DNA from 4 places in the Mediterraneibacter sp. ICN-202921 genome. Region 3 is predicted to be linked to each of the others. Evidence: predicted binding sites of a transcription regulator. Region 3 holds the regulator's gene; each other region holds the start of a gene.
What was found. The regulator Rex, encoded in region 3, represses fermentation and respiration genes when NADH is low (regulators of the CRP and FNR family bind a similar motif). The targets are predictions, from matches to a motif close to ATTGTTAANTANTTAACAAT.
Positions count from the first base shown of each region.

Region 1: nuoE (NADH-quinone oxidoreductase subunit NuoE) is a predicted target of Rex. The motif match lies at 1,012-1,031, and genes of this name have one in related genera.
Region 2: WKT01_RS02885 (proline racemase family protein) is a predicted target of Rex. The motif match lies at 1,082-1,101, and genes of this name have one in related genera.
Region 4: adhE (bifunctional acetaldehyde-CoA/alcohol dehydrogenase) is a predicted target of Rex. The motif match lies at 830-849, and genes of this name have one in related genera.

Region 1 covers NZ_JBBKBE010000011.1:49,012-51,218, forward strand. Annotated here, with positions in the region: gene WKT01_RS09635 ([Fe-Fe] hydrogenase large subunit C-terminal domain-containing protein) at 1-14, opposite strand, end outside; gene WKT01_RS09640 (ATP-binding protein) at 31-453, opposite strand; gene WKT01_RS09645 (DRTGG domain-containing protein) at 455-799, opposite strand; gene nuoE (NADH-quinone oxidoreductase subunit NuoE) at 1,064-1,558, shown strand; gene WKT01_RS09655 (ATP-binding protein) at 1,562-2,122, shown strand; gene WKT01_RS09660 ((2Fe-2S) ferredoxin domain-containing protein) at 2,162-2,207, shown strand, end outside.
Region 2 covers NZ_JBBKBE010000002.1:184,329-186,535, reverse strand. Annotated here, with positions in the region: gene prdC (proline reductase-associated electron transfer protein PrdC) at 1-866, opposite strand, end outside; tRNA gene WKT01_RS02890 (tRNA-Sec) at 916-1,013, opposite strand; gene WKT01_RS02885 (proline racemase family protein) at 1,229-2,207, shown strand, end outside.
Region 3 covers NZ_JBBKBE010000001.1:82,867-85,073, reverse strand. Annotated here, with positions in the region: gene WKT01_RS00400 (NAD(P)H-hydrate dehydratase) at 1-987, opposite strand, end outside; gene WKT01_RS00395 (redox-sensing transcriptional repressor Rex) at 1,149-1,793, opposite strand; gene WKT01_RS00390 (ABC-F family ATP-binding cassette domain-containing protein) at 1,962-2,207, shown strand, end outside.
Region 4 covers NZ_JBBKBE010000002.1:220,728-222,934, forward strand. Annotated here, with positions in the region: gene WKT01_RS03125 (response regulator) at 1-697, shown strand, start outside; gene adhE (bifunctional acetaldehyde-CoA/alcohol dehydrogenase) at 914-2,207, shown strand, end outside.

The DNA.
Region 1 (2,207 bases), on a different contig from region 3:
ATGAATTTATCCATCACAAGGTCCTCCTTCCTATAAAAATACTTTCATTGTGACCGTAGTCCCTACACCGGGCGTACTTTCTATCTGGAACTCATCAGAGAATTTTTTCATGTTCGGAAGTCCCATGCCGGCGCCGAAACCAAGGGAGCGTACCTCTTCAGGAGCTGTAGAATATCCTGCCTGCATTGCTTTGGCGATATCTTTGATACCGGGCCCCTGGTCGGAAAGAATCATTTCGATCACGGAATCAGAGATGGACACGGAGATCGTGCCGCCGTCAGCATGGATGACCATGTTGATCTCTCCTTCATACATGGCAATAGCCGTCTTGCGGATGGCTGTATCGTCCACGCCGAGCTGCTTTAGTTTGTTCTTTATGGAACTGCTCGCCTCCCCGGCACGTGTAAAGTCGTCGCCGGGGATTGTATATTGAAAAGTCAGCTTATCTTTCATCTTATGCACCTCCCCGTAATCCATGTTCGTACAGAATTCCGCAGGCGGTGAACATGAAATGTTCTGTCATCAGAAGCGCGATTTTTTTGCTGCGTGCCAGAGACAGAATATGTTCGTCAGGCTGCTTGCCGCGCACGAAGATGATACAGACGATATCCAGCATTTCTGCCGTCCGTACGACCTGCGGATTACATAATCCGGTGATCAGAACAGAACATTGACCGCAGAACGCAAGAACATCGCTCATCATGTCTGCGGAAAATACAAACTGGGCATCCAGATCTAAAAGTTCTTCTCCGAAAAGTAATTTGGCATCTAAAGCGGTCTGCATTTCTTTGATCGTCATAGATCGTTCCCCCTCACGTAAGAATAGAATACTTTTAGTATATCATTGGAAAGTATAATAAGCAATGCGGAGGATTGTGTAAAATAGATGTAAAAACATAAAATAAGAGCAAAGAAAGAGAAAAAATGTTGAAAAAATGAAAATGGTTCTCAAAAATATTGGTAAAATCTTATAAAAAAATGAAAATAAACTGCTGGAAGTTTATTATATATTGTGTTAATATATAGTCAATGTAGCTCTAAACGCAGAAATGGAGGTTGAAGAATGCTTGAAAAAAAGGAGACTGTTCCGTTTTCCGGAACAAAGGAACAAGAAGAATCACTGAGGAAGGTCATAGCCGAACTCAAAGATGAGAAAGGCGCCCTGATGCCGATCTTACAGAAAGCCCAGGACATATACGGCTATCTTCCCCTAGAGGTGCAGAGGATGATTTCGGATGAAACAGGGATCCCAATGGAAAAGATTTATGGAGTTGCAACGTTTTATTCCCAGTTTACTTTAAATCCCAAAGGAAAGTATCAGATTTCTGTTTGTCTTGGGACAGCATGTTATGTAAAGGGGGCTGGCGATATTTATAATGCCCTGATGGAAAAACTTGGGATCGTTGGCGGAGAGTGCACACCGGACGGGAAGTTTTCTCTGGACGCATGCCGTTGTGTAGGGGCGTGCGGTCTTGCACCTGTCATGATGATCAACGGGGAAGTGTACGGACGTCTGACGGTAGATGATATAGATGATATTCTGGCAAAATACGAATAAACTATGATGCCGGAAATTGCGATGCATATTCTGGATGTGGCGGAAAATTCGATCCGCGCCAAAGCCGCTTTAGTTGAAATTACTGTATCTGTCCAGCCGGGCGAAGATAGGCTGACTGTGCTGATTAAAGACGATGGGTGCGGGATGGATGCAGAACAGTTAAGACATGTGCAGGATCCGTTTTTTACGACCCGGAAGACAAGAAAGATTGGTCTGGGAGTGCCGTTTTTTAAGCAGGCGGCAGAGAGTACAGGCGGTACATTCAGGATAGAGTCAGAAAAAGGAAAAGGAACAACGGTAGAAGCGGTATTTATTCTGTCACATATAGACAGGATGCCTCTGGGAGATATAACTGCCACGATCCATACGCTGATCGTTTTCAATGAAACGACAGATTTCCTTTATACATATCAGTATAAAGACAGGCAGTTTATCCTGGATACAAGACAAATGCGAAAGATCATAGGAGACGATATCTCCTTTGCAGAGAAAGAAATATCTGCGTTTATAAAAGAATATCTGCAGATAAATAAAGAAGAGACAGATGACGGAGCGGATATTTGAGGCGGGAAAGACCGCAGGATCGAGAAAGAGAGGAAAGATATGAAAAGTCTGGAAGAATTACGCGCGATCAGAGAAAAAATGCAGG
Region 2 (2,207 bases), on a different contig from region 3:
TTCCCGGTAAAGGGACCGCCCATGATAACTTCTCCATACGCTCCGTCTATCCCGCCTGCCTTCTCGATCAGATCTTTGACACTTATGCCGACCGGAACATCCATATAAATACGCGGTCCTTCCTCGCCTTTGAGCTTGCCTGTCACAGTTATATTCTTGCTGAAACAAGGCTTTTTCAATTTTACTGCTTCAAAGACTCTAAGGACTGTTTCTACATTGATAACTACGGCGTCCGCTGCTGAGGGAAGCTGTACCGGATCCAGAAGTTTCCCCAGGCATTCCCGCACGATCGCCCTTTCTTCTCCCATTGGATATATATCCGGAAGCAGATGTATGTACATAGCTTCTTCTTTCGCTACCGCGCTTCGCAGTCTTTCGACTGCCCGTTTATTTTTCGCCTTTATCGCAAATATGACTTTGGCTGCATGTGTCATCTCCATACACAGCCTTGCTCCTTCTATAGTCATATCTGTCTTTTCTTCAATCTGCCGGATATTGTGGCCTAGTCCGGGCTCACATTCCACAGCATTGACAAGGAGCGTGCCGCCATGCAGATCTATATCCAATTTTACTCCTGTAGGGAAACCGGCGCCTCCCATTCCAACAATCCCCGCCTCCTTTACCATCTCCAGCGGGCTCCCCGGCTCCAAGGAAAGAAACTCCTCTTTCTGCACTTCATCCGGACAAATAATGATACGGTCGTCTCTGACTTCCTGTACCACTCCGTATACACTGGAAAACAAATTAGCTCCCAGCCCCTGCGGCTTGGCAAGCAATGTCCCTTTCTGCACCTTCTCGCCCTCTTTTACCACCGGTCTGCACGGTGCGCCGACATGTTGTTTTAAAAGAAACTGAAGATTCTCCATTGTCCTTAAACTCCTTTATTTCCACTGTCCCTGCCGGACAGTTATTTTCTGGCGGAGGCATGTGGGAATCGAACCCACCCAGGACGCTTCAAACGCCCAACACTGGTTTTGAAGACCAGGAGGCACACCAGTTACCTTACTACCCCCATATTTCGTTTTTGTAAAATCATAGTAACAAATAATCATTGACTTTTCAAGGGGTTTCAGCCATAATAATAGTTAAATAATGAACTATATACTAGAATATAGTCTATAATATTGCCGTACAAAATACTAGAATATAGTCTAATTACAGGCATTTGCGAAATCGTACTTTTATTTTGCCTGTTTACAATTTTTTTATTTTAGGAGGAAATGTATCTATGAATTGTACACCTGCTATCAAATTAGATTCTTTCGAATCAGCCTTTCATGCGATCGACACACACACGGTCGGTGAATTCACCCGCATTATCACGTCCGGTTTTCCTGCGTTGCAAGGCGCCACGATGATAGAAAAGAAGCAATACCTGGCAGAACATTATGATAAATACCGCCAAGCGCTCATGTATGAACCACGCGGGCATCATGATATGTTCGGCGCTCTCATCACAGAACCGGTACATGAGGAAGCCGATTTCGGCGTTATCTTCATGGATACCGGCGAATATTTGAACATGTGCGGGCATGGAACGATCGGGACGACTACAGCATTGATCGAATCTGGACTTGTTCCGGTTAAAGAACCTTATACTGAGATCGTGTTAGATGCCCCTGCCGGTCTCATACACGCCAAAGCAGAAGTAAAAGACGGAAAAGTTTTAAACGTAACATTGACAAACGTCCCTGCTTTTCTCTATAAAGAGAACCTTACCACTGTTGTAGATGGAAAAACCATCCACTATGATATTGCATTTGGAGGAAGTTTTTTTGCTCTGACAGATGTCGAACAGCTTGGATGGACAGTAGATAAAGAATCCATCCCAAAGCTGACTGACCTTGGCATGAAGCTGCGCCACCAGATCAACCAGGAAGTGGAAATCCGACATCCCAACTTAGATATTACAACTCTGGATCTGGTAGAATTCTACTGCCATACGGATACGCCTGGATGCAACTACCGTAATGTCGTTATTTTCGGAGACTGCATGTCAGACCGCTCCCCCTGCGGCACCGGAACCAGCGCTAAGTTAGCTGCCTTGTATGCCAAAGGCGAGATCAAAATCGGGGAACCTTTTATATATGAAAGCTTCATCGGATCCCGCTTTAAAGGAGTCATCAAAGAAGAGACAACCGTAGGTCCCTACAAAGCTGTCATCCCCCAGATTACAGGGAGCGCATATATAACCGGCATATCCACCT
Region 3 (2,207 bases):
CAGTATTTTTTCTGCTGTTTCCGACATACCTAACCCGCATCCGATACACACTACGTCCGCCCACTCAAGAAGACTTGCAAGCTGTACTTCCTCATACTCTGTATACACAGAAATAATTGCTTCCGGAAGAAGCTGCTGTAAGATCGTTCGATTCTCTTTAACCGTATAGATCTGTACAAGTCCAGCACCGGCTGTATAAGCCGCTTTCGCAGACAGATAAGCCGCACCGGCCATACCGCAGCTTCCTGTGATCATCAGCACCTTTCCATAAGTCCCCTTATGAGAATCTGCCTTTCTTTTGGGAAGATATCGTCCTATATCTTTCTGCTCATACGTATAGCAAACACCTAATTCTTCTTTAAAGATTGCCAGATCGATCCCTATTTCTACAGGGAGCACTTTTCCGGAATATTCTTTTCCTGGGTATAATACGCAGCCTAACTTTTCACAGGCAAAGGCAACTGTCAAGTCTGCTTTAAATGCATTTCCCATCACACATCCCTTCTCTGCATGAATACCGGAAGGAATATCAACAGCAACCTTCTTAGCTGATATCTGATTCATCTGCGCTATTATATCCACATAGTGTCCTTGTATATCCCTGTTTAATCCCACACCGAAAAGTGCGTCTATTACAACAGTATATTCTTTGGACGGAATCTCTGTGCATGACATAAGCCCTAACCTTTCCAGAACTTCCTTCTGTGTACGGCATTCCATGCTTAAAGACTGTTCACGTCCCGCAAATACAACCGTCGGAAGATACCCTTTCTCTTTCATAAGGCGTGCTATGGCAAAGCCATCGCCACCGTTATTTCCACTTCCACAGACGATCAGCGCCTTATCCAGCCTGATCTGTTCTGTCTCCATGACTTCTACTGTCTTTAGAGCCGCTCGTTCCATCAATACCATAGAAGAGATCCCTATTTTTTCTATCGTATGTTTGTCTGCTTTCTGCATCCATACTCCGTCTGGAAGATATCGCATATAACTCCCCCGCCTTTCCTAAAAAATAAAAATCAGCAGAATCATTTCTTGTCTTTCACATCTTAAAATGAAAGAACGTGTAAAAAGGAAAACCTGATTACACGTTTCTGCCTGCATATTCCTGTAAATGTATACACTGCTGCATACTATACACAGCGTCACTAGTTTTTATGTTCTTCATTATAACGGCTGATATTATAAGAAAGCTTCATCAGACTGTCCGAAAGGTGTACATTTTCGACAATTATATCCTCCGGAAGATTCAAATCCGTGTGTGCAAAATTCCATATTGCCTTTATTCCATTCTCGATTACAAGTTCTGCCACTTCGATTGCTTTAGATTTAGGCAATGTGAGGATTGCGATCTCAATATCGTTTTTTTGAAGAAATTCTTCCAGATCATCCATCATACGGATCGGGATCCCACGGATAGAAACCCCTTCCAGGCGCGGGTTTACATCGAACAATCCTTTTAAAATGAAACCGCTTTTCTCAAAAGAAGCATAATTTGCCAGTGCCTGCCCTAAATTTCCCGCTCCTATGATAATAATAGGATGTTCTCTGTTCATCCCTAATATTTTTCCGATCTCTGTATATAGATATTTCACATTATATCCATATCCTTGTTGTCCAAATCCACCAAAATTGTTCAAATCTTGTCTTATCTGCGATGCCGTTACACGCATCTTCTTGCTCAGATCACTGGAAGAGATTCTTTCCACTCCTGCCTCCAGCAATTCTCCTAAATATCTGTAATATCTTGGCAGCCTTCCTATTACTGCACGTGATATTTCTCTTTGTTCCACAGTCATCGCCCTCCAAACTTAAATCTACGCTTTATTATATAAAATTGTTAATATGATGTCAAATTATAGTTGTATTTTCTTCGGTTTTCGTTATAATTGATTACATATGCAGCGTCAGACAACGCAACGGATACATAAATATACACCTATACTTTCAGGAGGAGTTTCATGATACTCGCATGTCATAATATTCATAAATCTTTTGGAGAACATCTGATCGTAAAAGAGGGCTCTTTTCATATTGAAGAACGGGAAAAAGCGGCGTTCGTCGGTATCAACGGAGCCGGCAAGTCTACTATTTTCAAAATGATCATGGGAGAGGAACCGGCTGATAGCGGGGAGGTAGTCCTTGCCAAAGGAAAAACGATCGGTTATCTCGCGCAGCATCAGACGCTTTCTTCCGGAAACACGATT
Region 4 (2,207 bases), on a different contig from region 3:
TGTAGAAGATGTAGAAAAATTGACAGTAGAAGAACAGATTAATTTTCAGGAATATATAGAGAATGCCTGTGCGGGTATTCGGGAAGGAGAACCGGAAAAAGTAAAAAACGCGGTCAAAAGTTTTTTTGAAAGAATGCAGAAACAGCCGGATATGCGTATTTGCGCAGCAGCCTTGATGGTGATGGAATTTTTGCTTTTGTCGTACAGAGAGACACAGGACGGAGAATTACAAGAGAAATTTGTAAAAGAATCTACAAGTTTTTATCCTCGCATGCTGCAGGAAAAAAATATAGATGGACTCAGGAGCATCACGGGAAAATATTTCGCAGATCTGATCCAGTATCTGGAAGAAAAGAAAAGGAGCCAGCCGGAGAAAATGCTGCAAAGAGCAGTCACATATATGGAAGCGCATTATGACGACCCGGAACTGTCCTTAAATGAAGTGGCAGATTTTGTACATATCAGTGCGAGTTATCTGTGCACGCTATTTAAGCAATACAGTGAATACAGCTATATCAGTTGCCTGAATCATATCCGCATGGAGCAGGCAAAGCAGATTTTAAAAGATAGGAAACACAAGACATATGAAGTAGCGTTCTTGGTAGGATATAATTCGTCACAATATTTCAGCAGTTCTTTTAAAAAGTATACCGGTATGACGCCGGGAGAATATAGGGCAAAAAAAGGCATTAAGTAAAATATTTGATATATTACTGACATTGGGGGCTGTCGCTTTAACGATTAAAAAATCGTGAAGCGGCAGTTCCTATTTGTATAATATGCACAAATATTGTTAAAAAAATAACGTTAAAATATCTACAAATAGCATATTGACAATTATTTAACAACTATGTATACTGAGACTTGTGGTTAGGAAAAGTTTATTATTTTCAATTATAGGAGGAGTTTGGAAATGGCGAAGAAAGAGAAAGCAGTAATGCCGGAGGTTGTCGACAGTGTAGAGACGCTGGAAGCCAAAATGAAAGCAATGCGTGAAGCACAGAAAATTTTTGCTACGTTTTCACAGGAACAGGTGGATAAGATTTTCTACGAGGCGGCTATGGCTGCAAACAAGCAGAGAATACCGCTTGCGAAGATGGCTGTGGAAGAGACACAGAGAGGAATCATAGAAGATAAAGTGATCAAAAATCACTATGCGGCAGAGTATATTTATAATGCATATAAAAATACAAAGACATGCGGCGTCATCGAAGAAGACGCGGCGTATGGAATTAAAAAAGTCGCTGAGCCGATCGGACTGGTAGCTGCTGTCATTCCTACGACAAACCCGACTTCTACAGCGATCTTTAAGACATTGATCTGCTTAAAGACGAGAAATGCGATCATTATCAGTCCCCATCCATCAGCAAAGGCTTGTACGATCGCAGCTGCTAAAGTAGTTCTGGATGCAGCGGTAAAAGCTGGAGCACCGGAAGGTATTATTGGCTGGATTGACGCACCGTCCTTGGAATTGACGAATATGGTCATGAAAGAATCCGACATTATTCTTGCCACAGGCGGACCGGGAATGGTAAAAGCTGCTTATTCTTCTGGAAAACCAGCTCTTGGTGTAGGCGCAGGAAACACACCGGTTATCATTGATGATACAGCAGATGTGAGAATGGCTGTAAACTCTATCATTCATTCTAAGACATTTGACAATGGTATGATCTGTGCATCTGAGCAGTCCGTAACTGTGTTGGACAGTGTATATGAGGAAGTTAAGAAAGAATTTGCATATCGTGGCTGTTATTTCCTGAAAAAAGGCGCTGAACTTGATAAAGTCCGCAAGACGATCATCATCAACGGTGCTTTGAACAGTAAGATCCCGGGAAAATCTGCGTATGAGATCGCTAAAATGGCTGGCGTGGATGTTCCGGAGAATACGAAGATCCTGATCGGTGAAGTAGAGTCTGTGGATATTTCAGAAGAATTCGCGCATGAAAAATTATCTCCTGTACTTGGTATGTATAGAGCAAAGAGCTTTGACGAGGCTCTTGAAAAGGCGGCACAGTTAGTAGCTGACGGCGGATACGGACATACAGCTTCTCTGTATGTACATCCGGCAGAGAAAGAAAAAATCGCAAAACATGCGGCGGCAATGAAGACATGCCGTGTACTGATCAACACACCGTCTTCCCACGGTGGTATCGGTGATCTGTATAACTTCAAACTGACTCCATCTCTGACGCTTGGATGTGGTTCAT